4 regions of the Paenibacillus sp. SAFN-054 genome follow, and region 2 is predicted to be linked to each of the others. Evidence: predicted binding sites of a transcription regulator. Region 2 holds the regulator's gene; each other region holds the start of a gene.

Region 1 (7,305 bases), 290 kb from region 2:
TAACGACAGCCAATACCTGAAACAGCTTTGCGAAGCCGGAGAGCTTGGCGATATCTATCTGGGCAAGGCTTTGGCGGTCCGTCGCCGGGGTGTTCCGACATGGGGCGTATTCCTGGACGAAGAAAAGCAGGGCGGAGGCCCGCTGATCGATATCGGCACGCATGCGCTTGATTTGACGCTGTGGCTGATGGATAACTATAAACCGAAAAGCGTGCTGGGATCAACGTTCCACAAGCTGGGACAACATGAAAATGCGGCCAACGCGTTCGGTCCATGGGATCCGGAGCAGTTTAAGGTGGAGGACTCCGCATTCGGCTTCATTCAGATGGAAAACGGTGCTACAATTATGCTGGAATCCAGCTGGGCGCTGAACGTGGTTGAAACGGGCGAAGCTAAGACGATTCTTGCCGGAACCGAAGGGGGAGCCGACATGAAAGACGGACTTCGCATCAATGGCGAGAAGCTGAGCCGTTTGTATGACACCAAAGTGGATCTGAATGCAGGAGGGGTAGCCTTTTATTCCGGTTCGGCCGAAAGCGAGTCTGACTTGGAGCAAAGATTGTGGCTTGAAGCGATCCTTGAAGACAAAGAGCCTGTAGTCAAACCTGAGCAGGCGTTTGTCGTTACGCAAATTTTGGAGGCTATTTATGAGTCTGCCAAAACAGGAAAAGCTGTATATTTTGAGTAATCTTTCCGAATCGTATAGGAATTTAAGAACGACCCTTCCCCATGCAGCCGGGCTGTATGGGGATTCGGATTTCATAGTGATACGGGCATGAAATCGTCCATAGTTCAAAAGAATAGACTTAGGGAGGAATTTTCGTTGAAACTTGGCGTATTTATGGTATTGTTTGGTGACCGCAAGCTGGAAGACGCACTTGATTATGTAGCTTCCAAAGGACTTAAGGCAGTGGAAATCGGTACGGGCGGCAATCCGGGCAAGTCGCACTGCAATCCTGCAGAGCTGCTGGAGAATGAAGCCAAACTGAAGGAATTCAAGCATACGGTGGAATCCCGCGGACTGATGATCAGCGCGCTCAGCTGCCACGGCAACCCGCTCCATCCGCAGAAGCATCTGGCTGAAGCTGATCATACGGACTTCGTGAACACCGTGAAGCTGGCCGAGAAATTGGGCGTAGAGGTAGTGAACACGTTCTCCGGTTGCCCCGGAGACCATGAGAATGCCAAATATCCGAACTGGCCGGTAGCACCTTGGCCGAACGATTATCAGGAAATTTTGGCATGGCAGTGGGAGAACAAAGTCATCCCTTATTGGACCGAGCAGGCAAAATTTGCGGCGGACCATCATGTGAAAATCGGTCTGGAGCTTCACGGCGGCTTCTCGGTGCATACGCCGGCAACGCTGCTGCGCCTTCGCGAGGCAGCCGGCGAAACGATCGGCGCCAACCTGGATCCAAGCCATATGTGGTGGCAGGGCATCGATCCGGTTCAGGCGATTCACATTTTGGGACGTGCCGGTGCGATCCACCATTTCCACGCGAAAGATACCGTGATTGATCCGATCAACGTCAATCGCTACGGCCTGACGGATATGCAGCCTTACACGAACATGCTGGACCGTGCATGGCAGTTCCGCAGCGTGGGCTACGGCCATGACGTGAAGACATGGGCCGATATCATCAGCGCGCTGCGCCTGGTCGGCTATGATTATGCAGTCAGCATCGAGCATGAAGACGGATTGATGTCTATTGAAGAGGGCTTCTCGAAAGCCGTATCCAACTTACAACAGGTACTCATCGAAGAGTCGCTTGGCGACATGTGGTGGGTCTAGGGGGAAACGAAAGTGATTAACGTAACGATCTGGAATGAATTTGTCCATGAGAAGATCCATGACGAGGTAAAGGCAGTATATCCGGAAGGCATTCATTCGGCACTGGCCGATGGTCTTCAGGCAGGCGGTTTTGCCATTACGACCGCGACACTCGAACAGCCGGAGCACGGCCTTACCGAGGACGTTTTGAATACGACCGACGTGCTGATCTGGTGGGGCCATATGGCGCATGACCGCGTAAGCGACGAAATTACCGCGCGGGTCGTCAAACGGGTTCAGGAGGGAATGGGATTGATCGTGCTCCATTCCGGACATTTCTCCAAGCCTTTCAAAGCATTAATGGGCACCTCCTGTGATTTGAAATGGCGCGAGGCGGGAGAACAGGAGATCCTTTGGAACGTGAACCCGTCGCATCCGATTGCCGAGGGCGTCGATGCCAAGATCATTCTAGAACATGAAGAAATGTATGGGGAGTTCTTCGACATTCCAACGCCGGATGAGCTGGTATTCATCAGCAACTTTGCAGGTGGAGAGGTGTTCAGAAGTGGCTGTACCTTCCGCCGGGGCCGGGGGAAAATCTTCTATTTCCGCCCAGGGCACGAGACTTACCCGACATACTACCAGCCTGAAGTCCTTAAAGTCATTTCCAATGCGGTTCGTTGGGCGAACCCGGCCGCAGGCCATGCGCTTCAGTTCGGGAATATGCAGCCGGTCAGGGCGCTCGGTGAATCGACGGCACTCTAACAACATTCATGCAGATCACCACAAGCAAAAGGCAAATATCTGCCTTTTGCTTTTTCTTTTTGAGCAATTCGCGGGAGCTTTGTTTTCTTTTGAAAGAAAATGTGTTAAAATGAAACAAACTAACTTAATGTAAGCTTTCATGAGACGTAACTGTTTACATGGATCCTGTAAAGAGGTGAAAGATCATGAACAGTCAGGATTTCAGTATGTGTCCGCGGTTTGAAACTGCATTTTCCGTTCTGGGCAAGCGTTGGAACGGATTAATCATTTACTCGTTGATGAACGGACCGAAAAGGTTCAAGGATATATCCCATATCATACCTTCGATGAGCGATAAAATGCTGTCCGAGCGTATGAAGGATTTGGAAACCGAAGGCATTTTGGAACGCCATGTTTATCCTGAAACCCCGGTTCGTATTGAATACGAATTGACGGAAAAAGGCAAAGCGCTGCAGCCCGTCATGGACCAGGTTCAAAACTGGGCGGAGCATTGGTGTGAAATTATGAAGTAATCACCTGAAAAACCAGCTGTAAAGACAGACCTTCCTTGGATATGCAAGGGAGGTTTTTGTTTAATGATATATATAAAGCAGGGCGGTGACATGGGGAAGCTGGCTTGAATTTTTTGCTAATTTTAGGCAAAGACTTGCACCAGAGCGCGGGTTCTGTAGTATAATTGGTAAAAAACTGCCTTTTCGGCGCTTAAGGAGGCGGATGACGATGAGAAAAAGGGTACTTTCCCAGGAGATCAGGTATGGCAAGCAGGATGTGAACGAGCTTGAAAGCGCTTCTATTAAAGTGCGCAATATCTATGACAAAGCGATTGAAATGCTGAAGCGTAATTTGCCGGAGTCGATGTGGGAGTTTTACGCAATTCAAAGGCCCGCTCAAGAGTCGCTTTCTGCAGGCGGAGAAATCAGCAGTCCCGTGTTCCAAAAATGGATTCAGAGCCCGGCCGGCTGGAAATGTATCGGCTGCGAGCGTCATTACGTCGAAAGTCTTGCATCCGTAAACGAAAAGAAAGAGCCCGACAAACGAGAGTATATATTCCATAACGGCCGTTTTCAGAGCATGCTCCTGCAGGTGATGATCTGGTCACAGTTCGAAGAAATTTCGATGTTTCACCCCTTTCTGGGCGACGCCCCTTTTTATAACGAAGAAGAGATGGACGTCATCTCCACATACTTCGTTCCTACCTATGTCAGTTCACACCCTTTCCAGCAATCCGGCAAACCCTTCAAAAGGCATGATATGCGCGTTCCTGTGTATCAAGAGTTCATTTCCGCTCCCCCTTTGCTCGTTCATCTGGACGGCGAGGTTCTTGAAGGTACCTGGATGACGGGAGTGTACGTGGACCGGGGCAATTTTTTGGGACTGGGACCATATTTGAAAAATACGGATGGCAGCAGAAACTTCATGCAGGCGCTCATTAACTGAGAATTTTCGCAAAAAAAGGATCACCTTGTCGATAACTCATGTAAGCCTATGGTAAAATAGAGATCTCAGGACGAGATTCTCTATTTTTTTGGATAGAAGCACGCAAACACAATAACGACGATAATGTTTCCTCGTTTGGAGTTAACTTCAGCTAAAGCTGACCTGCTATGGACGAATGAATGTCGTGGACGTTTTTTCTGCCGGGCAGAAGCCAGGCCATAAATAACTGAAGGTGGTGTTAGGATGGGGAAAAGGACAAAGAAAGCAATCGCATGGATGATCGCCGCAACATTCGTACTCGCAGGCTGCAATGGCGACAAGACCAAGGAGGCTTCGGCTCAGGTCAATGCGGGAGACGTTTCTCCCATATTGATTTCGAAAGAGGACGATTTCTTCTCTGACGATATTATCCGTGATCTTGAAAAATATTTGCACCAGGGCAAAACCATTCGCGAAGGCCTTGAAAACAGTCAAATCGTCACTTTTTCTGAAAATGGATCCATTCATTCGATCAGCCAGGTGTCGCTTTCCTCCGCGTTCACATGGGGACTTGAGCTCAATAAGAAAAAGCTTGGAACGGACAAGCTGGATACGGTATTGAAGGAGAACGACGAGATCGGCATATCGATTGAACCGACGGATCCGCAGATGACAGACGAAAACCTGAAGTACACCGTCTTGAAGCTAAACGGAGGAACCATTCAGCCGGGATTGACGCATACGTATATTCTTCCCTTTGCCGAAAATGAAAGCGTTCGCGATATATTGATCCATACGGATTTCATTGAGCTGTCCATGAACAAGCGATATATCGAATTGGTGAAGGGCTACAGTCCTAAATCGATCGAGAAGTGGGTCATTAAAGTGAACGGCAAGGAGCTCGTGGAGAATGGTCTGGATATGAAGCTTGCGCCGCGGGACGAAGTGGAGATCAGGCTGGAGAGATCCTGATTACCATGACAGGGATGCTGAAATATATACAATTGAACCAAAGAATGGACATATTCCTTTCGAATATTGTAACCATTGGAAGGGGAAATGCGGGGGGAGCTTTGGTTCAATTATATAAATTTGACAATTATAGTGAAAAAATTCACAATTAATGTGAATGAAATCACAATTAAAATTTTAACGATCCGCTATAATAAAGCCATCCAATACGAAATCAGCGCTTGAATAAATGAAACCTGAAACAATCGCAGATGGTGCTGCAACTTTGGGAGGAGGCTTTCATGATGAAAGCGGACAGAGAGAAACTGGTCGTCATCGGAAACGGGATGGCCGGCATCAGTACGGTAGAGCAAATTTTGAAGCTAAGCGGAGCCTACGACATTACGGTATTCGGCAGCGAGCCGCATCCCAATTACAACCGGATTATGCTTTCCTATGTGCTGGAGGGCAGCAAGACGATAGAGGATATTATTCTGAACGACCTGAGCTGGTATGAGGATCATGGGATTAAGCTGTATACCGATACCACGGTCGCTCGAATCGATAGCACGAATAAACAGGTTATTACCGAGAACGGGGCTTCCGTGCCCTATGACAAAGTTATAATTGCCACTGGCTCGAGTCCGCTCATCCTGCCTGTACCGGGCTGTGACAAGCAGGGCGTGGTGGGCTTTAGAAATATCGAGGACTGCAATCAGATGATCGAGGCGGCACAACGTTTCAGCAAAGCTGCTGTCATCGGAGGAGGACTACTCGGCCTCGAAGCTGCCAAAGGGCTTGTCAGTCTGGGCATGGAGGTCACCGTGGTTCACCTGATGGAGGATTTGATGGAGCGGCAGCTGGATCATCAAGCGGCCTCGATGCTAAAAGCCGAACTTGAACGGCAGGGAATCCAGTTTGCGATGGGTAAAAAGACCACCGAGCTGCTGGGCGGCGACCGCGTCGAAGGCCTGCGTTTTAGTGATGGTACGGAGCTTGCCTGCGATTTCGTCGTCATGGCTGCCGGAATCAAGCCGAATACAAACGTCGCCAAGGCCAGCGGCATCGCCGTGAACAGAGGCATCATTGTCGATGATTACATGAGAACCTCGATGCATCATGTGTATGCAGTAGGCGAATGCAATGAACATCGCGGCGTTTGCTATGGACTTGTAGCTCCTCTGTTCGAACAGGGAAACGTTCTGGCGAAGCATATATGCGGCGTCACAACCCAGCCTTATGAAGGCTCGGTCGTATCCACCAAATTGAAAATATCGGGCGTCGACGTCTTTTCTGCCGGTGATTTCATTGAGGGACCCTCGCACACGGTCATCGCATCGCAGAATGATTGGAAGCGTACCTACAAGAAAATACTGCTGCAGGACGGCAACATTACCGGTGCCGTATTGTTCGGGGATGTTACCGAAGCGGCTCCACTGCAAAAACTGGTCAAAGAACATGCACTGATGACAGATGAGATTTATAACGAGATTATGGGTGGCGGCTGCTGTGGAAGCGGAGGCGGTGCGAAAAAGGCCCTATCCGTTGAAACGATGGCTAGTGAGGAAATCGTATGCGGGTGTAACGGGGTTACAAAGCAAATGATCGTTGAAGCGATCACCGAGCAGGGTTTGACGACGGTGGATGAAATCAAGGCGTGTACCGGAGCTACCCGTTCCTGCGGAGGCTGCAAACCGGTTGTCGAGCAAATTCTGCAGTATGTGCTCGGAGACGGCTTCCAGTCGGAAAGCAAGCAGGGGATATGCGGATGCACGAAGCTGAGCCGTGACGAAATTGTGGCGGAGATCCGTGCGAAAGGATTAAAAACGACGCGGGAAGTTATGCATGTTCTGGAATGGAGCAATCCCGAGGGCTGCTCGAAGTGCCGTCCTGCGCTGAATTATTATCTGGGAATGATTTATCCCGCAGAGCATGAGGACGAGAAAGCATCGCGCTTTGTCAATGAACGGCTGCATGCCAACATTCAAAAGGATGGTACTTATACGGTTGTGCCCCGGATGTATGGAGGCGTCACGACACCTGAGGATTTGAAGCGGATAGCTGATGTATCCCTGAAATATGACGTGAAGGTAGTCAAAGTTACGGGCGGACAGCGTCTGGATCTGATCGGCGTCAAAAAAGAGGATCTGCCGAAGGTATGGGAAGAGCTGGATATGCCGTCGGGCTATGCTTACGCGAAATCGCTCCGTACGGTTAAAACCTGTGTTGGTTCCCAATTCTGCCGATTCGGTACACAGGATTCGATGGGGATGGGGGCTCAGCTGGAACGCAAGTTCGAGCGGCTCGACTTCCCTGCGAAATTCAAAATGGCCGTCAATGGCTGCCCGCGCAACTGTGCCGAATCGTGCACGAAGGATATCGGCATTGTAGGAAACGACGGT
Region 2 (7,305 bases):
ATTCGCCGAAGTACTCGCCGCCGTGCACGACGCGATGGCCTACGGCCTCGATTTCGTCCACCGACCCGATGACTCCATGCTCCGTATCCGTCAGCAAAGACAATACTTTGCGGATGGCCGTCGTATGCTCCAAAATCTCACTGACCTCGGAGACTTCAGCGCGGCCTGCCGGCTTGTGCGTCACGATGGAGGAATCCATGCCGATCCGCTCTACCAGACCTTTAGCCAGAACAGACTCGTCCTTCATATCGTAAAGCTGGTATTTCAAAGAGGAACTTCCTGCGTTAATAACTAGAATTTTCATACCCGGTCACCATCCTTGTCGTACTTGAAGAAGCCTTCACCCGTTTTGACACCCAAATGTCCTGCGCGTACCATTTTTTTCAGCACGGTCGACGGACGGTATTTCAGTTCGCCGAATTCGCGGAACATGCGCTCAAGTGCAGCCAAGACGGAATCCAATCCAAAACGGTCGGCCATCTCAAGCGGACCATGCTGGAACTGGTAGCCGATGCGCATCGCATCGTCGATGTCTTCCGCGGATGCTACGCCTTCCTGCAAAATATGCAGCGCTTCGTTGATCATGAGGCAGATCATGCGGCTCGATACGAAGCCGGGGGATTCATACACCATAACGCCTTTTTTGTGAACGACTTCCTCGACAAAGCGCTTGGTTTCGGTGAAAGTCGAATCCGAAGTTTTAAGTCCGCGAATAATCTCCACAAGATCCACTTTGCTTACCGGATGGATGAAGTGCATCCCGATGACGCGTTCCGGATACATCGTCGAGCTCGCAAGCTCGGTCAAGCTGAGCGAAGACGTGTTGCTGGCAAGGATAATATGATTAGGACACACCTGATCCAGCTGGGAGAACACCTGCTTCTTCGCTTCCAGGTCCTCGGAAATGGTCTCGATGACCATATCGCAAGTGCCAAGCTCCGCAAGATGCACCACCTTATGAATTCTGCCCAAAATTAATTTTTTTTCAGCTTGGGTAATCGCCCATTTTTCGAGCTGCTTGTCCAGACTGAGTTCGATCATCGAATAGGAATAGTCCAGCTTCTCCGGCGTTTTTTCAACCAGAAGAACGTCAAGGCCGCGCGCAGCCAGCATCTCGGCGATGCCCTGCCCCATCGTGCCTCCACCAATGACACCAATCTTTTTAAAGTACATGTTTCTCTTCCACCTTCCTATAGCCACTAATACTATATTTATAATGTACCCGATTTTCTACTCTGTAAGAGAGTACATAGTGACCCAAACTATAATAATAACTTAGCACAAGAAAAAAGTAAAAAAAAAGAACCAGCATCACAATTTATGCTGGTAAAAGGGAATGTTCATGAAATAGACAACGAAATTGCTCGCCTGACAGCGTCTCCTCTTTCAAAAGGATGTCGAGCGACTGCTCGTAGATCGTTCTTCGCTCCTCGAGCATGGACCGCGTACGCTTCATCAAGTCTTCCATAATGATTTGGTTCTCTCTCATTAACTCTTCTTTCGTCACCATATCGATATCCACGATGCCGAGCGAAGTCAGTCCCGATTTCATCATCGTCTGCACGATATTCAGCGCTTGCTCGAAATCGTTGCTTGATCCGGTACTCCGTCCGCCGTAGAAAATTTCCTCTGAAGCTGCCCCGCCGAGAGCGATCATGATCTGCTCTTCCAGGAAGGATTTCGTGTACAGGTACTGCTCCTGCTGCGGGTTATGCCGAACATAGCCGAGTGCTTTGCCGCGAGGGCTCAGGGCTACCTGGCTTACACTGCCGGGACGAACAAGCTCTGCCATAATGGCATGTCCGAGCTCGTGAATTGCGACGCGTTTTTTCTCTTCGAGTGTCGATTCGCGGTCGGTACGCTCACCCATCATCACTTTATCGATCGACATGGACAGATGTCTTTGCTCGATTTCTTTTAATCCTTCGCGCATTGCATATATGGCAGCTTCATTCATGACGCTTTCCAGCTGTGCACCCGAGAATCCATAGGATTCTTCCGCGATCTTGTCCAGAACGACCTCTGTATGGAGAGGCTTGTTCTTGGCATGAAGCTCCAGAATATGCTTGCGGCCTTTTTTATCAGGCAAATCCACTTGAATATGACGGTCGAAACGGCCTGGGCGAAGCAGCGCACTATCCAGCATTTCCTTCCGGTTCGTCGCTGCAATCAGCAGAATGCGCGGACTGTCGGAGGAATAAATGCCGTCCATTTCGGTAAGCAGCTGGTTCAGGGTCTGATCATATTCGCGCTGCTGACCGCCCTCGCGCTTGCCGCCGATGACGTCGATCTCATCAATAAAAATAATGGCGCTCTGCTTGTTTTCTTTGGCTGCACGGTTGCGGGCGTCCCGGAACAAATCGCGCACGCGTCCCGCGCCGACGCCGACATACATTTCGACGAATTCACTGCCGGATGCGGCTACGAATACGGAATCCGTATAATGGGCTGCCGCTTTCGCCATAAGCGTTTTACCCGTTCCCGGAGGCCCCGTAAGCAGAATGCCTTTTAACGGCCTGATGCCGAGCTTGCGGATCTCTTCGTGCTTGATCAGGAAATCCAGGGCTTCCATCAATTCCTGCTTTGCATTATCCTGTCCGCCGATCTGCTCGAACGTAAGCTTCTGCGGCCCGCTCTTTTTGCGTTTGCGTTCCGCGCCCGCTCCGACTGCCAATCCGCCGCGCATATTGGTCACGAACAGCAGTCCGCCGATCATCAGCGCAGCGATCACGAGCGGAATAATGTTAAAACCGATAAAAGCAAGGAAAATAAACAACACCGGCACGAAACCTATCAGAATTTCTTTAGTCCATCTTGGCATTATTCCCACACTCCCATCTTGCCGGGATCCCGAGGCAGCACGATAAACTTGCTTGCCGATCCGTCGCTAAGGCTGATATACACATTCTTCGTATCCATCTCCGTCTGGGTCTTGATTCCGGAATCCTGCGCGAGCTTTTGCAGCTTCGCAGGGATGTCCGTGTATTTTTTATTGTCCATGGCTTCTGCAACGGTGAACATCGCAGAATCCCAGTAACGGTTCAGCTTGTCCGAAGAGTGATCTACGAAATCAAATTTCAGCGTACGATTGCCTACAACCGATTTTCCTTTGGTCGTTATTTGATCAACAAGTCCGGATAAATTCGTATTTGGCTTCAAATCAAGTTTCAAGTTGATCTGATTGCGGTTAATATTGAATTGAGCGTCGTTGACGCCCTTATAATCTTGGACGATTTTTTGAAGTGGTCCCTGCATTGTCGTCTGCCGGTAGAAGAACCAGCCGCCAAACAGCAAGGCAGCAGAAATGACAACAGTCAGCACAATCGGTATTGGACGCAATTTCAATTGCTTGTCCTCCTCTCAAAATATGAAAACTAAATTTACTTATATCATATATCATACGAAAAATAGACAACCGCGGCAAAGGAGCTTAAGCCAGAAGCTTCTCGTCACGGTTATTCGTGCTTTTATCAATCAACAATCACTGCAGATAATTAGCAGCTCGTCATATATCTCTGAATTACAAATAAAAGTATATCACATCGTATATATTTAATCGAAGGTAAAGTGTGAAAATATTTAAAATTTTATCCTGTGCACGACAAAGAACCCCATTTTGCAATGAGGTTCTTGCCATTTTCAGGGACTAAAGCTTATCGGTTCGGCAGCGTGAACGGCCCGCCGATACTTTGTCCGTCGCTGAAACGGTAAAAGTGATAATAATAATGATCCTTCGAGCGATAAAATAACTGCCAAGCATATTCTCCGTTATACATTCCCGGAAGCACCCTCAGTTTGTCGATATCCGGTAGATCTTGTTTAACTTTCTCCTTGATTTGCTTCTCGGTCAAACCGTTCGCGAGCAGTTCTTCATGTACCGCACCTTCGCCGGACTTGACTTTGCCGCCATCCATGGTGACCCACACCATGAGAGGCCGATTATCCTTGTCCAGCCCTTCGATAGCCCAGCATACCGTGTCCCACACCGATTTCTGGGCTTCCGTAACCTTGACGAGGCTCGTCTCCTTCTTGGCTGCCAGAATGGCTGCCGTTTCCTCCGCGCGGATGTCTTGCGTTACGTATATGTAATACCGATAACCGCCAAACCCTAGCAGAAGGAGAATCACGATGCCAATGAATATCCACGTCTTTTTTTTCTTTAACATAAGCTCCCTTTCCGAGACCCCTTGGCTAGCGGGACAAGAGACCGTCGAAAGCGGACTGGGCTTCCCGGCGGATTCGTTCTTCGTCCATTGTCAGGCAGGCGCCGTTCTTCACGATCTGCTTCCCGTCAACCCAGACATGCTCAACGTCTTTGCTGCAGGCGGAGTAAATGGCATGGGATATCAGGTCTGTATGCGGAAGAAAATGCGCCTGATCAGTGTTCAGCGCGATAAAATCAGCCTTCATGCCTGGAGCGAGTGTTCCCACCTGGTTCAGGAACAGAGACTGCGCGCCATAGATCGTGCCCATTTTGAGCGCCTCTGCAGCCGGAATCGCCGTCGGATCACCGGAGACACCTTTATGAATCAACGCCGCAAGCCGCATTTCCTCGAACATATCCAGATTGTTGTTGCTTGCAGCGCCATCCGTTCCAAGAGATACCGTCACGCCTGCTTTCAGCAAGTCGGTTACGCGTGCAACGCCGCTCGCCAGCTTCAGATTGCTTCCCGGATTATGGGATACGGCAACATGGTTTGCCGCCAGGATATCAATCTCCTCATCCGTCAGATGGACGGCATGAGCGACCAAGGAAGGTCTTGAGAACATCCCCAGCTTCTCCAGGTGCGCCACGGGCCGAAGGCCGTAGTCACGCACGTTTGCCTCCACTTCCGTCAGCGTCTCGGACATGTGGGTATGCATCGGCAGATCCATGTCATGAGCTGCCTGCACGAATTTCTCGATAAAGTCCGGCGGACAGGTGTAAGGCGCATGCGGGGATATCATTGTCGTGATCCGGCCGTTTGCCTGCCCGTTCCAATCGCGGGCGAACGAAATCGCCTCGTTCAATTTGTGACGCTGAACGTCCTCGGGACACAGACCGATGACACCGCGCATCAAGGATGCGCGCATGCCCGATTCAGTGACGACTTTCGCGACCTGGTCCATGTGGTCATACATATCGAGGAACGTCGTTGTACCGCCCTTCAGCATTTCCAGCACGGATAGCGAGGTTCCCCAGTACACGTCCGAAGAAGTAAACTTGGCTTCCATTGGCCACATTTTTTGTTCCAGCCAAATTTGGAGCGCCAGGTCATCCCCATATCCGCGAAGCAGGGACATCGCAGCATGCCCGTGGGTATTGATAAGCCCCGGCATAAAGAATAAATGCGTCCCGTCTACGACCGTGACGTCGGTGTCCATCTCCGGCTTTTCCTCGCCGATATAAGTAATCAGGTCATCCTCAACGACCATCCAGCCGTGAATGACGGGCTTAGCCTCGTTTGGAACGGCGAAGCTCCCGTTCTTGATCACCCATTTATTTGTCTTCGTGTTCTCCGTCATCCGCAGAATCGTCCTTTCCATTGTCCAAATAATAAGCCAGGCTGAGCAGATCCGTCGTAAAATCCGCCGCATGAATCCGGATGCTGGCCGGCGCCTTCAGAATCGTGGGCGCAAAGTTAAGAATGGCCTCGATGCCGGCCGCAATCAATCGGTCCGCCACATTCTGCGCCTCCACGTCCGGTACGGTGATGATACCGATGCGGATGTTCTTGCCTTTGATCGTCTCGCTGATTTCGCTCATCGGCTGTACCGTCAGGGAACTGATGCGCGTTCCGATTTTTTTCGAGTTCTCGTCAAAAACCGCGACGATTTTAATGTTTTCGCGCAGGTACAGGTTATAGTTCGAGAGCGCATGCCCCAGATTACCCGCTCCGACAAGAACCGCGTTAATTTGCTGGTCAAGATTCAGGATATGGCGGATCTTCTCGATAAGATACGATACGTCGTAGCCGATGCCCTTGCGGCCAAAATCGCCGAAATAAGCCAGATCTTTACGGATCTGAGCGGGATTCAGATCAAGCTTCTGTCCCAGCTCCTGCGATGATACCGTAGCTACTTCACGTTTATTCAAATCATTCAAGTATCTTAAATACACAGGCAATCTGCGGACAACCGCTTCGGATATTTTCTCCGATTTCATGCTTGCTCCCCCTAATTAACAGCTTAAATTATATACACATATTTCCTTGCGATGATTCAAAGCTCTAAGCTTCTTCAGACTTCCTGAAGCCATTCGGATATGCGAGGAACCATCTGTTCCGTGTTCATGTGCTCCATTTTCGGCCCGGGCAGAGAATACAGGAAGTACTTTCCGTAATAGGACTCAATTACGCGCGTATCAAACACAATGACGATGCCGCGATCGCTTGCCGTACGTACAAGCCTTCCGAAGCCCTGCTTAAAACGGATCACCGCTTGCGGTACCGACAGCTTCATAAACGGATTCTTTTTCTGCCGCTGCAGAAGCTCGCTCTTGGCTTCGACCATCGGATGATTCGGCGGCTGGAAAGGCAGCCTTACGATCGCCAGGCAGGTCAGAGCTTCACCCGGAATGTCGACGCCCTCCCAGAAACTGCTCGTTCCGAGCAGGACGGAAGCGCTGCTGTCCTGGAATCTGCGTATCAGCTTCGTGCGGCTGCCGCTGTCTACGCCTTGTCCAAGCACCGTAATATCGCTGCTGGCAAGGGCGTTTTTAAGAGGCTCATGCACCTGTCTAAGCATCCGGTAGGAAGTGAAGAGCACCAGCATCCGCCCATGAGTCGCGATCGCGGCATTCGCCAATGATTGAACCAGCGTATTGACGAATACGGCATCCCCGACGCTGCCTTTCACGCTTGGAAAGTCGCGCGGGATGACCAGCAAGGCCTGATCCCGGTAATTGAACGGCGAAGGAAGCTGCACGGTAACCAGCCGCCCGCTTTCCTGATCCTCCTGCAATCCCAGGTTGTCGATCATATACTGGAACGATTTATCCACAGACAACGTAGCGGACGTCAGAATGACGCTTTTTTTCTTATCAAAGAACAGATCCTTGAGCTGCTTGCTGACGTCAACCGGAACCGCGTACATCTGGAGCGACTTGCTCCGGTAGTGGCCGCTTGCTTCCATCCAGTACACGACGGTTTCATCATTCAAATTCATGAAGGATCTCAGATCGTCACGCTCGGACGCCAGGTCCTTAAACAAACCGCTCAGGTCCGTGATCAGGCTGTCCGCGCTGTAATCGTCCTCGTCTTCCTTGTATTCCGACAGCATTTTTTCTCCTCGGCGTACGCTTTCACTGATTTTAACGTGTATTTG
Region 3 (7,305 bases), on a different contig from region 2:
TGGCGTTCGCGTCCACCCAAGCCATGTCCTCGCCGACCAGATACATGCCTTTCAGTTCACCGCGTTCCACGGCATCCAGCATTTGGATGTTATCCATGCCCGGTTTAGGCGAAATGCTTACGCCATAAGCCTGCTCGAAGCGGGTGCGGGCCTCGTCGTTCGATACATGCTGGTAGCCTGGCAGCCATGGCGGCAGGGTTCCCATATCGCAGGCGCCCTGCACATTGTTGTGACCGCGGAGCGGATAAGCTCCAGCGCCTGGACGCATGTAGTTGCCTGTTGCGAGCAGCAGGTTCGAGATGGCGGCGGAGGTGTGGGAACCGGCCACGTTCTGTGTGACACCCATGCCCCAGCAGATTGCGGTTCCGTCAGCCTCATGAATCATGGTGGCGATCGAAATGAGCGTTTCCTTGGAAATACCGGTTTCGGCTTCCGCAAAGTCGAGCGTGAACTTCTCAAGCAGCTGTGCGTATTCACCGTACTGGTTGACATGCTGCTGTACGAATGCTTCGTCATGCCAGCCTTGGTCGATCATGTACTTCGTTACGGCGCTGAGCCATACGAAATCGGTACCTTGCTTCGGACGAATAAAGAGGTCCGAGCGCTCTGCCATTTCGTGCTTGCGCAGGTCGGCTACGATCAGCTTTTGTCCATGCAGCTTGTGGGCACGCTTGATGCGCGTAGCGAGAACCGGATGACCTTCCGCAGGTGCGCAGCCGATCAGAATGACGAGACCTGCTGCGGCAATATCCTTGATCGAGCCGGCATCGCCGCCAATACCTACGGTGGACATCAGGCCGTCAGACGCAGGAGACTGGCAGTAGCGGGAGCAGTTATCAATATTGTTGGTTTCAAATGCCTGGCGGGCAAGCTTCTGAATAACATAGTTTTCTTCGTTGGTAATTTTGGAGGAAGAAATGAATCCAAGAGCGTTCGAGCCGTATTCTTTCTTAATACCACCAAGACGTTCGGCAACGAGCGAGAGGGCCTCATCCCAGGTCGCTTCCACGAATGCGTCGCCTTGACGGATCAAAGGCGTCGTGATGCGTTCTTCGCTGTTCACGAAGTCCCAGCCGAACTTACCTTTCACGCAGGTCGAAATCGCATTGACCGGTGCATCGTGAGAAGGCTGAACTTTCAGGATCTTGCGGCCTTTGGTCCAGACTTCGAACGAGCAGCCGACGCCGCAGAAGGTGCAGACTGTCTTGGTCTTGCGTGTTCTGGTATCGCGCATGGCGGCTTCAATTTCGGAAATGGCAAAGATACCGCTGTAGCCTGGCTCAACCTCTTTGACAAGATCGATCATCGGATCGAGGATCGGTTTGTCGATTGCGGTCATGAAGCCAGCTTCGCCAAGCATCGATTTCTCCATCAGCGCGTTGCAAGGACAAATCGTGACGCATTGTCCGCAGCTGACGCAGGAGGAATCGTTGATGGACACGCCGTCGTCCCATTTGACGCGCGGAATGTCCGCTTCCCAGTCGATCGACAGCGTTTCGTTGACCTGCAGGCTTTGGCAGACCTCTACGCATTGGCCGCAGGCGATGCACTGGTTCGGATCATAACGGTAAAACGGATGGGACATATCGACCTCGGAAGAGTCGACTTTCGGGCGGTACGGATATTTTTGATGCTCGATTTCCATCAGTTCCGCAGTGTTATGCACTTTGCAGTTGCCGTTATTGTTATCGCAGACGGTGCAGTACAACAGGTGGTTCTCCAGAATCCGGTCCATGGCTTCCGTCTGGGCTTCCTTGGCACGGTCCGAGGACAGCTTGATGTCCATGCCGCCCTCGGCTTTGGTGGAGCAGGCCCGTTTCAATTGTCCGTTGATTTCAACGATGCAGGTATCGCATGTTTGAATCGGATCCACTTCGGGTACATAACAAATTTGAGGATGCTCTAATCCTGCAAGGTTGATCGCCTCGAGGACCGTCATGCCCTCTTTGACTTCAACCTTTTGTCCGTTCAAAGCTATACTTACAGTTTCCTTACTCACGAAATAACCTCATTTCCCCAATTTTTTCACGATAACGGGCAGGAGGACCAAGCATCGGCGGTTTGTCTGTTAAAAAGTCCACAAACAAAAAAACTCCACTAAACCCGGACCGCTAGTTCTGGTGCGGCAGGTTGTAGTGGAGTAACCGATTAGCAATGGCCTACTAAACAGATCATTCCCGTTATTTTGTCAAAACTGTGTCTCGCCATGATTATACTACTTCCGTTTGAAAAAACAAGATTGAATTATATGTCAGGCGTAAAAACGGGATCGTTCCATCGTTCTGGATTTTTAAGAAATCGTCCTGTACATTGTAACTAGGATTTAGTATAGTGTTAAACTTGTAATGAGGTGATTGAGGGATGAAAAAGGAAGTTGCGTTTAACGATATCATCCGAAAAGTCAGGAAAGACACGTTCGGCAAGGGTCCGGAGCGCATTCACACGACCTTCGTCGAGAACATGGCGATCACCCGGATGTACGGGAATTTTACCCCTACGGAAAAGTTTATCGCACAAACGCCGGACGGCAAAAAAATGGTGCACAATGCCAGAACGTACATGATTCAGGAAATATATAAAAACCAGGTTCCGGAAGGATTGGAAGAACTTTGCGGATCGAAGCTGGTTCATTTGTTTTCGGATATCAAGGTCGATGAGGACATTGCCATATCCGTATTCATGTTTGAAAAAAATATAGAGCAGGGATGAGAACCAATGAAATCTGTGACGAGGGAAAAGGGGAATGTTCTCCGCTACGAGCAAGGCAAAGTCATGGAAAAAACGGATCTCGTCGTGACCGAGCATCCCGTGACGATCAAAATCAACGGCGAGGAATTCGCCACCCTGGTCTGCACGCCCGAGTACATTGAGGAGATGGCCGTGGGCTATCTGGCTTCTGAGGGAGTCATATCGGGGATTGATGAAATCGAGAAGCTGTGGGTGCAGGAGGATGAAGGCTTCGTCCACGCCACGGTCAGCCGGTGGAGCCCGCTTCACCGCCAGCTGTACAGCAAGCGGTACGTGACCTCCTGCTGCGGCGCAAGCCGCCAGGGATTCGTGTTCTTCAATGACGCCAAAACGGCAAAGCAGCTGCATGACGTGCCGGTGGAGCTGTCCTTCGGCGATATTTTCCGACTTGTCCATGACATGCAGGATAACGCGGAAACGTTCATCCAGACGGGCGGGGTTCACAACGCTGCTTTATGCGACCGCAGCGGAATCTTGCTGGAGCGGATGGATATCGGGCGTCACAATGCACTCGACAAAATTTATGGCCACTGTCTGAAACAGAGCATACCCATGAACGATAAGATCATCGTCTTCAGCGGCAGAATTTCTTCCGAAATTCTGCTCAAGGTCGCAAAAATAGGCTGCGGCGTCATTCTTTCCAAGTCGGCTCCGACGGAGCTGGCCCTGGAACTGGCGGAAAATCTGGGCATTACGACGGTCGGTTTCGTACGCGGAAACGCCTGCAATGTTTATACGCATCCTCAGCGCATCATAGAATGCCGGGACCAGCTGAGTTACGATACGGCCAATGCGGAGTAGCCGGGTGCTGAAGGCATCCGGCTGCTCTTCCTTAGGGGAAGTTCCCGCAAAAGCAAGCAATTGAGAATTCTTCCGCATAGGCTGGGCCTTATGGGACTAATTTTGCGCACAGAAATGGAGTGAGCATCATGGAAACCAATGATTATTACAAGCGTGTACTTCGGGACCTGCGGATTTCTGTGACGGACCGCTGTAATTTCCGGTGCCGGTACTGCATGCCGGAGGAAATTTTTAATAAAGATTATGCTTTCCTGTCCCGCGACCATATTCTTTCTGTCGACGAAACGGTGCGAATCGCGCGGATTTTCGCGCGTCTTGGCGTACAGAAAATGCGGATAACAGGCGGGGAGCCCATACTGCGCAAGGAACTGCCTGAAATTATCGCCGGCATTTCGCAAATCGAAGGAATTAAGGATATTGCCCTGACGACCAATGGAAGCCTGCTCGCCAAACAGGCGGGCAAGCTGAAAGCCGCGGGATTGATGCGCGTGGCGGTCAGTCTGGACGCTTTGGATGACGAGACGTTCATGAAGATGAACGGCGGCAAGGCCAGCGTGCAGCAGGTGCTCGAAGGCATTGATGCGGCTGCGGAAGCCGGGCTGCTCGTGAAGATCAACATGGTGGTGCAAAAGGGTGTAAATGAGCATGCCCTGCTGCCGATGGTCCGCTATTTTCGCGAAAAAGGCCACATCCTGCGCATGATCGAATATATGGACGTCGGCAATACGAATGGCTGGGACTGGAAGCAGGTCGTCAGCAAGAAGGAGATCGTGGAACGCATCGGGGAACAATTCCCGCTCGAGCCCGTGGATCCCAATTATTCGGGCGAGGTGGCTTCGCGCTTCCGGTTCAAGGATGGCCAAGGCGAAATCGGCGTCATTTCCTCCGTGAGCGACGCCTTTTGTTCGACCTGCACGCGGGGCAGACTGTCCGCGGATGGGATGTTTTATACCTGCCTCTTCGCTACCAAAGGGCATGATCTGCGCAAACTGCTGCGTTCAGAAGCGGATGATGAAGCGATTATGAAGGAAATTGTGTCCATATGGGAAGGACGTCATGACCAATACTCCTTGGAGCGCGGAACGGAAAACGGGAATCGCACCGGGGGAGCCAAGGTGGAAATGTCTCGGATCGGCGGGTAGTTTATGGCGCCTGACTGTAGTGGCAACCCCAAACTTTGTGTTTGTGTTCACATTGTTGACAAAAATTGATCCTGTGTTATCATGTGTATGAAATGTCATAGCAATGGAGGGGCTGTAGGTGTTGCAGCTGCTCTATTGATTAACATGAACGTGTGATTGAGTTCGATGCTCCTATAGGAAACGGGTAGGAGAATTAACCGGCACAAATCATTCTTTTTCGTATTCTGGCGAAGAGAAGGTTTGGTGGCGGTTTTTTTGTTATGTTTTTGTGCTTGAACATGTGAAATTTTTTTTGGAGGAATGAATATGTCATCGTTTTACTCACCGCAGCAAATCAAAGACATTGCTGTTGAAACCGGAGAAAAGAAAGCTAAATTGTCTCTGTCCGCCCTATTGGTGCTGGGCTTCCTGGCAGGGGCGTTCATCGCTCTCGGCTTTTTGCTCGATATCCGTGTCATCGGCACCGCGCCGAAGGAATGGGGCTCCGTGGCGGGCTTCCTTGGCGCAGCCGTGTTCCCTGTGGGACTCATCCTCACCGTGCTTGCCGGCGGCGAACTTCTGACAGGCAACATGATGACTCTCCCCATGGCTTGGTTTGCGCGTAAAATCGGCTTCGGCTCCGTACTCAAAAACTGGATTATCGTGACCATTGCCAACTTTGTGGGTGCCGTGTTCGTGGCTTATTTCTTCGGGCATATCGTGGGCTTGACCGAGGGAGCCTTCCTGGCCAAAACAGCAGCCATTGCGAACGCCAAGATCGGCGATTCGTTCGGACAGGCCTTCGTGTCCGCGATCGGCTGCAACTGGCTCGTATGTCTTGCCGTATGGCTCGCTTACGGCGCGAAGGACTTTTCCGGTAAAATCGCCGGCATCTGGTTCCCGGTTATGGCTTTCGTGGCCATCGGCTTCCAGCACGTTGTCGCGAATATGTTCGTCATTCCGGCCGCGATTTTCGCCGGAGAAATGACTTGGGGACAATACTTCCCGAACTTCAGCGCCGTATTCCTCGGCAACCTGGTCGGCGGAGCGTTGTTCGTTGCCGGCGCCTACTTTGTCGCTTACCGCCAGCCTGCTGGCTCGGCTGCCCTTCTGAAGCATCAGGAAAGCCATAAATCAGCTTAAAGGGATTGCACGTTTTGAATCAACGCCTGTATAAACTTCAACACCGCCATGACAGCCGGTTCGTCCTTGCTCTGCAGCAGGGACAGATCCCGGCTGATTTTCATTCCGCGGATCGGGATTTCGCGCAGCTCGCCGCTCTCCAGCTCCTTGCGGACGACCCAGCGCGATAGCAGGGCGATGCCGAGGCCGCAAGCCACGGCTTCCTTCACGCCCTGACTGCTGTTGAACACAAAGCTGCGCGTGACCGTCAGTGCTCCGTCCTGGATCAGCCGGTCGCTGTAGGCGCGGGTGCCTGAACCGGTTTCCCGCGTCACCCATACCCGGTTCTGAAGCTGACTCAGGTCCACGCTTTTGTCCGAAGCAAGGGGATGATCCGGGGAGGCGATCAGGACCATTTCATCCTTCATGAAAGCGGTGACCTGAAGGTCTTTGGCATCCACCCGGCCTTCGACCAGACCGATATGGAAACGTCCGGCCCGGATATCCTGCAAAATATTGTCCGAATTGCTGATATGCACCTGCACGTCCACGAGCGGGTACTGCTGGGCAAATTCCGCAAGCACCCTCGGCAGGATATATTCCCCGATGGTGAAGCTTGCCCCCATGTACAAAGATCCGGTGACCTCATCCCTCAGCATATGTATATCCTGTTTGGCTTCATCATACATGGCGAGAATCTGCTGGGCCTTGCCGAAGAGGATTTCTCCGGCCTCGGTCAGCTTCACGAGCTTGGGCGAACGATGCATCAGCTTGGTGCCCAGCTCATTCTCCAGATTGCGAATATGGAGGCTTACGCCAGGCTGCGACAGGTTCAGCAGCTTCGCAGCCTGGGAGAAATTCCGCTGCTCGGCAACGGTGACAAACACTTTTAATGTATCCGTGATCATGATGAGCTACCTCCGCTGCAGCTTCCCGGGACAACCCGTATTGTTATGGGTACCCCTTACGCAGGCATTGTACCATAGATGGCCTGACGATATAAATGAACAAAATCCTTTTGTCTTCAATAAGATGCGCCTGGCGCGGGAATCCTCTTAATCATAAGTTATCCTCATCTTAGGCATAGCAAATCGGTATTTCACTTCCTGAGCTGTCAATTCTATAGTGAGCTTATGAAGGGAAGACAACTGAGCTTGGACAAAAGGGGATGCATGGCTACATGATATCAAGAGAATCTGCAGTACCGCGCAGAAAGAGAAAGACTAACGCGTTCATTTTAGGGATTGGACTTACGTTGATCTTATCGCTGTTGGCCAAAGGCTTATCGCTGTTTCCGTTCCTCAGCATCATGGGCCAGCTGGTTCTGGCCATCATTCTGGGGATGATTTATAAGGCTTCGGTCGGCGTGCCTGAATATATCATGCCCGGGGTTTCGTTCTCCAACAAAAAGCTGCTCCGTTTCGGGATTATCCTGCTCGGCATGCGCCTGAATCTGATGGACATCGCTCATGCGGGACCCAAGGTCGTTCTGCTGGCAGCGATCAACATTACG
Region 4 (7,305 bases), on a different contig from region 2:
GCAGGCAGCACGATATCCGAGAACAGGCCGGAGCTCGTCATCCGGAAGTCGATGCTGACGAACAGATCCGTCTTGCCTTCCGGCGGCACCGGATCGGTATGAACGTCTTCCGGCTGCCAGGAATGGGCCGTGTCCGTCAGCACGTTGTTGTCCGCCCCGATCAGATGCTTGGCAAAGTACTCATGCCCTTTGCCGCTGTCCCCGAGCAGGTTCGAACGCCAATTGAAAAAGACGCGCGGGAAGTTGCGCGGGTCGTTCGGATGCTCGATCGCCCACTCGATTTCGCCTGAAGCCGCCTGGGAGGCAATGCGTGCTGCCGCTTCTTCGTCGGTTGCCGCGCCGCCGGCCCGGGCTTCCTTGACGAGGTCGATCGAGTTCTGGGAGAACTGCGGGAAGGACGGCAGCCAGCCGAGCCTCGCGGCAAGCGCGTTGACGTCGGCGGGATGCTTCTTGTTGTACATGCCTCCCCATGGCGTCTGTTCCTCTTCGTTCACCCGGGACTCGTACCGGAACTGCTCGGTGGCAAAGTAGAAGAAGGACGTGCCGTTCTGCAGCCGCGGCGGCTTGGTCCAGTCCCCGGCGAACGCGACCTGCTGCCAGCCTTCGAGGGGCCTCACTTTCTCCTGTCCCACATAGTGGGCCCAGCCGCCGCCGTTCACGCCCTGCGCTCCGGTCAGCAGGACCAGGTTCAGAATGGCCCGGTAGATTTGATCGCTGTGATACCAATGGTTCGTGCCGCCGCCCATCGCGATCATCGACTTGCCGCCCGTCCGCGCCGCGGTATCGGCGAATTCGCGGGCAACCTGGATGACATGCGATTTGTTTACGCCCGTAATGGCTTCCTGCCAGGCCGGCGTATAGGGCTTCAGATCATCGTAATCGGCAGGGTAGTCGCCGGGAAGGCCGCGCGCGACTCCGACATGGGCCATCATCAGGTCGTACACCGTGGCAAAGGTAAGCGTCTGGCCGTCTGCCCCTTGGACTTGCTTGACCGGCACACCCCGCCGGACAATGTCGCCTTCCTTCTCCGCAAAGTAAGGGAAGTCGACCAGGAGGACCTGATCGGCATGATCGATGAAGGAGAGGGTAGGCTGCACCTCCGAGCCGTCCTCCCTTGTCAGATCCAGATTCCATTTGCTCTGCTGATCCCAGCGGAAGCCCTGGCTTCCGTTCGGGGCATACGGGGCATCCGCCTGGCTATCCCACACGAGTGTTTTCCATTCGGCAAGCTCCTGCATATCCCCGAGATCCGAAGCCCGCAGGAAGCGGTCTGTCCGGCAGCCGCCGGCATCTTCGCGGATAAGCACCAGGAAGGGAAGGTCCGTGAATTTTTTGACGTATTCCTGGAAGTACGGCGTCTCGCGATCCACGTAAAATTCCTTCAGAATGACATGGGTCATCGCCATGGCGAGCGCGGCATCGGTGCCGACGCGGGCGGGAAGCCAAATATCCGCGAATTTTTCGTATTCGGCATAGTCCGGACTGACGCCGACGACCTTGGTACCGTTGTAGCGGGCTTCGACCATAAAGTGGGCATCCGGAGTTCTCGTTTGCGGAAGGTTGGTTCCCCAAATGATAAAATACTTGGCGTTATACCAGTCGCCGCTCTCAGGAACGTCGGTTTGCTCGCCCCAAATTTGCGGGGATGCGGGCGGCAGATCGGCATACCAATCATAGAAGCTGAGAATCGTCCCGCCGATGAGGGACAGAAACCGCGAGCCCGCGGCGTAGCTTACCATCGACATGGCCGGGATGGGACTGAAGCCGACGATACGGTCAGGTCCGTAGGTTTGGATCGTATGGATGGAAGCCGCGGCAATGATCTGGCAGACGGTGTCCCAATCGATCCGCACGAAGCCGCCTTTTCCCCGTGACTTTACATAGCGCTCCCGCTTCTGCGGGTCGTTCATGATATTTCCCCAAGCGGTCACCGGGTCGAAGCCGAGTGCGGTCTCGGCCTGCCATAGCTCCAGCAGGTCCCCGCGGATATATGGGAATTTCACCCGGGCCGGGCTGTACGTGTACCATGAAAAGCTGGCGCCACGGGGACATCCCCGAGGCTCGTACTCCGGAAAGTTGGCTCCCGTGGACGGATAGTCGGTCTGCTGGGTTTCCCAGGTAATGATTCCGTCCTTGACGTACACCTTCCAGCTGCAGGAGCCGGTGCAGTTTACCCCGTGTGTGGAACGAACCACCTTGTCGTGCTGCCAGCGGCCCCGGTACAGGTTCTCCCAGTCCCGTCCGCTGGTGCTCTCCTCGGTCCAGCCGTCATTGATTTTCGATCCCCGTCTCAAGTGCTTCAGGGATTGCAGTAGCTTGTTCTGCTTGTTGCTCACGCTTCAGTTCACCCTTTCCCGGAAGTCATTGTGATCGGATTGAAACGTTCCCCTGTCAGCTTGAATGCGCTGCCGTCTTCCTGCAGCTCATCGAAGAAAATGCTCCATTCAGGCGCATTACAGGCCGCCAGGATAAGCCGCTGCAGCCGGTTCGGATCATGAATGTTTGCGATCAGCTCTGCGGCTTCGACGGGAATGGCGCCGAAACGCATGCTGAGAACCGCGGAGAGATCCTCGCGATCCTGATTCACAATTTCGTCTTCAAAATCGGACGTCATGGAACAGCCTCCTTTATTCGCTTGGATTGGTAGGGAGTAATGCCCGGGAAGTCAACTCAAGGCTTCATCATTTTGAAATAATCGGCAACCAGCGCCTTCTGAATATCGTCGCATGCGGCGCGGAAGAAGGCGCTAAGCTCTTCAGCCGATCCGGTGGACGAATCACGGTTGAATATCTGCCGTTTCAGGTAGGCGAGCCCTTCGCCGTAACGCAGAATGACCTCGATGCCCCCGGGAACAACTGCGCCGGACGCTTTGACATCATACGGATGCAGATTACAGCGGTCCAGTTCCAGCTTCAGCTTGTCGTACAGCTCGGGGGCGAGATACTGCAGCGGCCTTTCCTTCAGGCTTGCATTCGGCTCAGACTGCTTCTCCGTCTGCATGTCCCATCACCTCCGTATGGCCGATCATTCGTTCTTCGTCACGGTTATGAATTTCATCGATCCGTATCATCGCGCGGAATCGGTCCAACACGCCGATGGAAGCTCCTTCGGATGCCAGAAGCTCGCGGATGTCTTGGGCAAGCTCCCTCATCAATTGGTGATCCCGCGTCAGCGAGATGATCGTATCCCTCAGTTCCGGACGGGCAAGCGCCATCTCCCTGTACAATCCTTCTTCCTCGCTGGCCGCATGCTGGAGGGTACGGGTCTCCCAGTGCTCAATGGCCACAAAGGCGACCTCGAGCGCCCGGTCCGCATCCCCCGCGTTCAGGCATTGTGCGAGCATGGCAGTCAGCTCCCTGGCTTCCTCAAGAGCGGCCTCATGAATGGAGGCATGGCTATCTACGTTTCTTAATGCGGGTCCTGACATGTTTATCTCTCCTTTGGTTTGGGTTGATCCTGATCGGACAGGTCGCTGAAGATCGCCACATAGTTTTTGACCTTGTCCCGCTCATCCTTGATGGCGCTGACCGTCAGCCACTCACGGTACAGCTTGCCGTCCGCGCGCTTATTGGTGATCTCGCCCTGCCAGTGCCCCTTCTCCAGAAGCTGTTGCCAGAACGATTCGTAAAAGGCCCGGCCGTGACGGCCGGAGCTGAGTATGGCGGGGGTCTTGCCGATCACGTCCTCCTGATCGAAACCGGTGATGCGGCTGAAGGCATGGTTTACGCTGACGATGATGCTATTGCTGTCGGTTACCATCACCGCATCCGCCGTCGAACGGATAATGTCGGCCGATAACTGGAGCTTGGATTGAAACGAGATCCAGAATACAATCACAAGGCTGGCTAAGGCCGCTTCGGACAGCGCCATGAATCCGATGGAATAATGGCCGGTCACACTGTAGAGCGTCGTCAGCATCAGCGGCGGGAAGAATCCGCCGAGTCCGCCGGCCGCGGCAACGATCCCGTTGACGATACCGCTCTGCTTGGAAAAATACAGCGGAACCAGCTTAAACACGGCCCCGTTGCCGATGCCGGCGCAGACGGCCACCGTCAGACATCCTACCGTAAACAGCGGCAGGGACAAGCTGAAAGACAGCAAAATTCCGGAAGCCGTTAACCCGGCAAAAATGATCATCAGTACGATAAAGGGGTTGGCTTTGTCGGACAGGAAGCCTCCGACTGGCCTCAGAAGCGTGGCCAGCACAATGAAACCTGCGGTCCGCATTCCTGCATCGACTTTATCGAGGCCAAATTCGCTGACGAGAAAGTTCGGCAGGTAAATGGTAAAGGCAACGAACGAACCGAATGTAATAAAGTAGAAGATGCTGAGAAACCACAGCTTTTCATTTCCACGTACCTGGCGGAACTGCTCGAGGCTGGACACCTTCACTTTCGGTTCATGCCGGTCGCCGGCGATGAAATTAAGCAGCGCAAAAGCGGCGACCAGGAAGAGAAAGGCATACACCGTAGGACGCCATCCCCAAGCGTTCGCGAGCAAGGGGGCTCCAAACGTTGTGAAAGCGGTTCCCATATTGCCCACGCCGTAGATGCCGTTGATGGTGCCGTGCTTCTCCTTCGGATAATATTTGGGCAGGGAAGTGACACCGATTGAAAAGGTAGCGCCTCCGATGCCCAGGAAAAACCCGCTGATCATTAGATCCACGAACGTGTGCGAGTATCCGAGATAAACGATCGGCAGCATCAGGGCCAAAAAGCTGATCGTAAACAAAACCCTGGCGCCGAACCGGTTGGCGAGGAAGCCTGCGGGTATTCTCAGCAGGGAGCCCAATATGACCGGGATGGCCGTCACCCAGGCGGATTGGCCGGGAGACAGGGCGATGTCGGCTTTGATGTAGGACATAAGCGATGAGATCAACACCCAGCACATGAATGAAGCAACCAGACTGCCCGTTTGCAGCGGAAGTTGAATTTTGCGAATCAACGCCGTTCCTCCTTTTCCGTTCTTTTTCGTTAGTCGTGCTGATACGGGATTTCGACTGTTTTTACCATTTATTTCACTTTTTTTAACCGTAAATCAGCCATCTAAACACAATTTCTGGAATTTGGGGCAAAAGGCCCGCAAGGACGGAAGTAGCATGGAATCACCCTGTTTCCGGTCTTTTTGTAGGAGGTGAAGAACCCCCGAGACAAGAGGAAATGGAGGGATGGTTGTGGAATATCTGACAGAGACCATGGAACAAGAGAACTATGAATTACGCGAGTTATGGAGGCAAAACTATGGGACGTCTGTGGAATGGCAGCATGCCTGCGGTGCAGTTCCGCGCCGCGCGGCCGACGCATCAATTGGAACGAATCAGGGAGTTTTATGGGAAAGGGCTCGAACTTCCGGAGATCGGCTCTTTTCAAAACCACCAGGGATATGATGGGGTAATGTTCGGGATGCCCGATCAGGCTTATCATCTGGAATTTACGCAGCATGAGCATGGAGCCCCTGTGCCGCCGCCTTCAGCGGACAATCTGCTCGTATTTTACATACCCGATAAAAACGCGAGGGATGAAATCGCAAGCCGGCTGCACCGGATGGGGTATCCGGCTGTGCCGTCGGAGAATCCGTACTGGGATGTAAACGGGATTACGATTTGCGACCCGGACGGTTGGAGGATCGTTTTGCAGAATACGGCCGGTATCTAGGTATCGCGTGAACCATCGGATTTTATTAGTTAAGGAGCGTGGTTGCATGTTCAACGAGGCCATTGCAGCGGTCGCAGAGTACCGGAAGGTCATCAACGAAGGAACCGCAGAAGAGATAAACGAGTGGATATCGGACGATTTTATCGGATATTTTGGCTATTACCAGGACAAGGACTATGCAATTTACCGGGGGGAGCATTACAGAACCGATAATACCGAAACCCTCGCGCTCTATGAGGGCAAGAACCCTCACTGGGAGTACACCGATCTGACCCTGAACATGCGCGAGGACCATGAACTGGTCCTGTCGGCCATCGTGGACTTCAGTCTGCAGGGCCGCAAGGTTGCGAGCGCATTGGCGATGGAAGTATTCCGCAAGGAACAGGGAGCGTGGAAGCTGTACAGACAGCATATGGAAAAGTATGCGAATGTCTGAACCGGTCCTCCGGCCGCGCTCCACTTAAACGTTGAGGTGAAAACGAATGGAAAACACAGCTAACATAGAAGAGTGGATTATCGAAGCGGATATCCGCAGCATGCAGGCAGCGATGGAATCGGGAGAGACCAGCTCCGAGGAATTGGTCCGGGCCTATCTGGAGCGAATCGGGCGATATGACGGCAAGCTCAGATCCATCATCGAAGTGAACCCTGAAGCGATAAGCATTGCCAAGGCGCTCGATGACGAACGGTATGAAAAAGGCAGCCGGGGACCGCTGCACGGCATTCCCCTGCTTCTGAAGGATAACATCGACACCTGCGACGCGCTGCATACCAGCGCCGGTGCGCTGGCCCTCGCAGAGCATACCGCTGCGCAGGATTCGTTCGTGGCCGCGCAGCTAAGAAAGGCTGGTGCGGTCTTCCTCGGCAAAGCGAATATGACGGAATGGGCAAACTTCATGGCGGACGGCATGTGGTCGGGATACAGCACCCGCCGCGGCCTATGCCTGAACCCGTATGGGCCGGGCGAGCTGTTCGTGGGCGGCTCCAGTTCCGGGTCTGGAGCGGCCGTCGCCGCTAATCTGGCCGCGGCATCCATCGGCACCGAAACATCGGGCTCCATCATCAGCCCGGCGAGCCAAAATATGCTGGTCGGCATCAAGCCGACGGTAGGGCTGGTCAGCCGCCGCGGCATCATTCCGATTACACACACGCAGGATACCGCCGGGCCGATGGCCAGGACCGTTGCCGACGCCGCGATTATCCTCGGCGCGATGACGGGTGTGGATGAGCGGGACGAAGCGACCCGGGCGAGCGAAGGCCGTTCTCTAAACGACTATACGCCGTTCCTGGATGCCTCGTACCTGAAGCAGGCGCGGATCGGAATACCGCGGTTCTATTACGAAGGGCTGGACCCTGACCGGATGCAAATTCTTGAGGATGCCATCGGTGTGCTCCGCCGAGAAGGGGCCGCGATTATCGATCCGGTGGAGCTTCCGTGCCAGGAAACGAGCTGGAACTGGAGCGTCATGCATTACGAATTCAAAAAGGGCGTCAACGATTATCTTGCACCGCTGCCGGAGAACATTCCCGTACACACGCTGGCCGAGGTGATCGCTTTCAACAAGGAGCATGCCGATCAATGCCTGAAGTATGGACAAAACGTGCTGGAAGCATCGGAGGCCACAAGCGGCATGCTGACCGAACCGGAATA

Evidence for each region. The regulator Rex, encoded in region 2, represses fermentation and respiration genes when NADH is low (regulators of the CRP and FNR family bind a similar motif). The targets are predictions, from matches to a motif close to TTGTGAAATATTTCACAA.
Region 1: a site for Rex is predicted at 5,055-5,072, ahead of nirB (nitrite reductase large subunit NirB). Genes of this name have one in related genera too.
Region 3: a site for Rex is predicted at 4,727-4,744, ahead of ACTHPM_RS22620 (formate/nitrite transporter family protein). Genes of this name have one in related genera too.
Region 4: a site for Rex is predicted at 5,172-5,189, ahead of ACTHPM_RS19465 (nitrate/nitrite transporter). Genes of this name have one in related genera too.

Annotation. Positions count from the first base shown of each region.
Region 1 is NZ_JBQCKS010000001.1:2,063,939-2,071,243, reverse strand. Features, by position in the region: gene ACTHPM_RS09420 (Gfo/Idh/MocA family protein) at 1-688, shown strand, start outside; gene ACTHPM_RS09415 (sugar phosphate isomerase/epimerase family protein) at 824-1,792, shown strand; gene ACTHPM_RS09410 (ThuA domain-containing protein) at 1,805-2,536, shown strand; gene ACTHPM_RS09405 (winged helix-turn-helix transcriptional regulator) at 2,722-3,048, shown strand; gene ACTHPM_RS09400 (hypothetical protein) at 3,257-3,973, shown strand; gene ACTHPM_RS09395 (hypothetical protein) at 4,217-4,924, shown strand; gene nirB (nitrite reductase large subunit NirB) at 5,209-7,305, shown strand, end outside.
Region 2 is NZ_JBQCKS010000001.1:1,775,677-1,782,981, forward strand. Features, by position in the region: gene ACTHPM_RS08135 (acetate/propionate family kinase) at 1-304, opposite strand, end outside; gene ACTHPM_RS08140 (3-hydroxyacyl-CoA dehydrogenase family protein) at 301-1,173, opposite strand; gene ACTHPM_RS08145 (AAA family ATPase) at 1,319-2,821, opposite strand; gene ACTHPM_RS08150 (hypothetical protein) at 2,821-3,345, opposite strand; gene ACTHPM_RS08155 (cell wall elongation regulator TseB-like domain-containing protein) at 3,654-4,166, opposite strand; gene ACTHPM_RS08160 (amidohydrolase) at 4,192-5,505, opposite strand; gene ACTHPM_RS08165 (redox-sensing transcriptional repressor Rex) at 5,480-6,145, opposite strand; gene dinG (ATP-dependent DNA helicase DinG) at 6,220-7,305, opposite strand, start outside.
Region 3 is NZ_JBQCKS010000005.1:305,037-312,341, reverse strand. Features, by position in the region: gene fdhF (formate dehydrogenase subunit alpha) at 1-1,978, opposite strand, end outside; gene ACTHPM_RS22635 (DUF2294 domain-containing protein) at 2,362-2,709, shown strand; gene fdhD (formate dehydrogenase accessory sulfurtransferase FdhD) at 2,716-3,549, shown strand; gene moaA (GTP 3',8-cyclase MoaA) at 3,678-4,691, shown strand; gene ACTHPM_RS22620 (formate/nitrite transporter family protein) at 4,998-5,813, shown strand; gene ACTHPM_RS22615 (LysR family transcriptional regulator) at 5,810-6,700, opposite strand; gene ACTHPM_RS22610 (YeiH family protein) at 6,973-7,305, shown strand, end outside.
Region 4 is NZ_JBQCKS010000004.1:158,556-165,860, reverse strand. Features, by position in the region: gene ACTHPM_RS19485 (nitrate reductase subunit alpha) at 1-2,336, opposite strand, end outside; gene ACTHPM_RS19480 (hypothetical protein) at 2,345-2,614, opposite strand; gene ACTHPM_RS19475 (hypothetical protein) at 2,671-3,000, opposite strand; gene ACTHPM_RS19470 (hemerythrin domain-containing protein) at 2,978-3,427, opposite strand; gene ACTHPM_RS19465 (nitrate/nitrite transporter) at 3,430-4,944, opposite strand; gene ACTHPM_RS19460 (VOC family protein) at 5,241-5,654, shown strand; gene ACTHPM_RS19455 (DUF4440 domain-containing protein) at 5,701-6,090, shown strand; gene ACTHPM_RS19450 (amidase family protein) at 6,137-7,305, shown strand, end outside.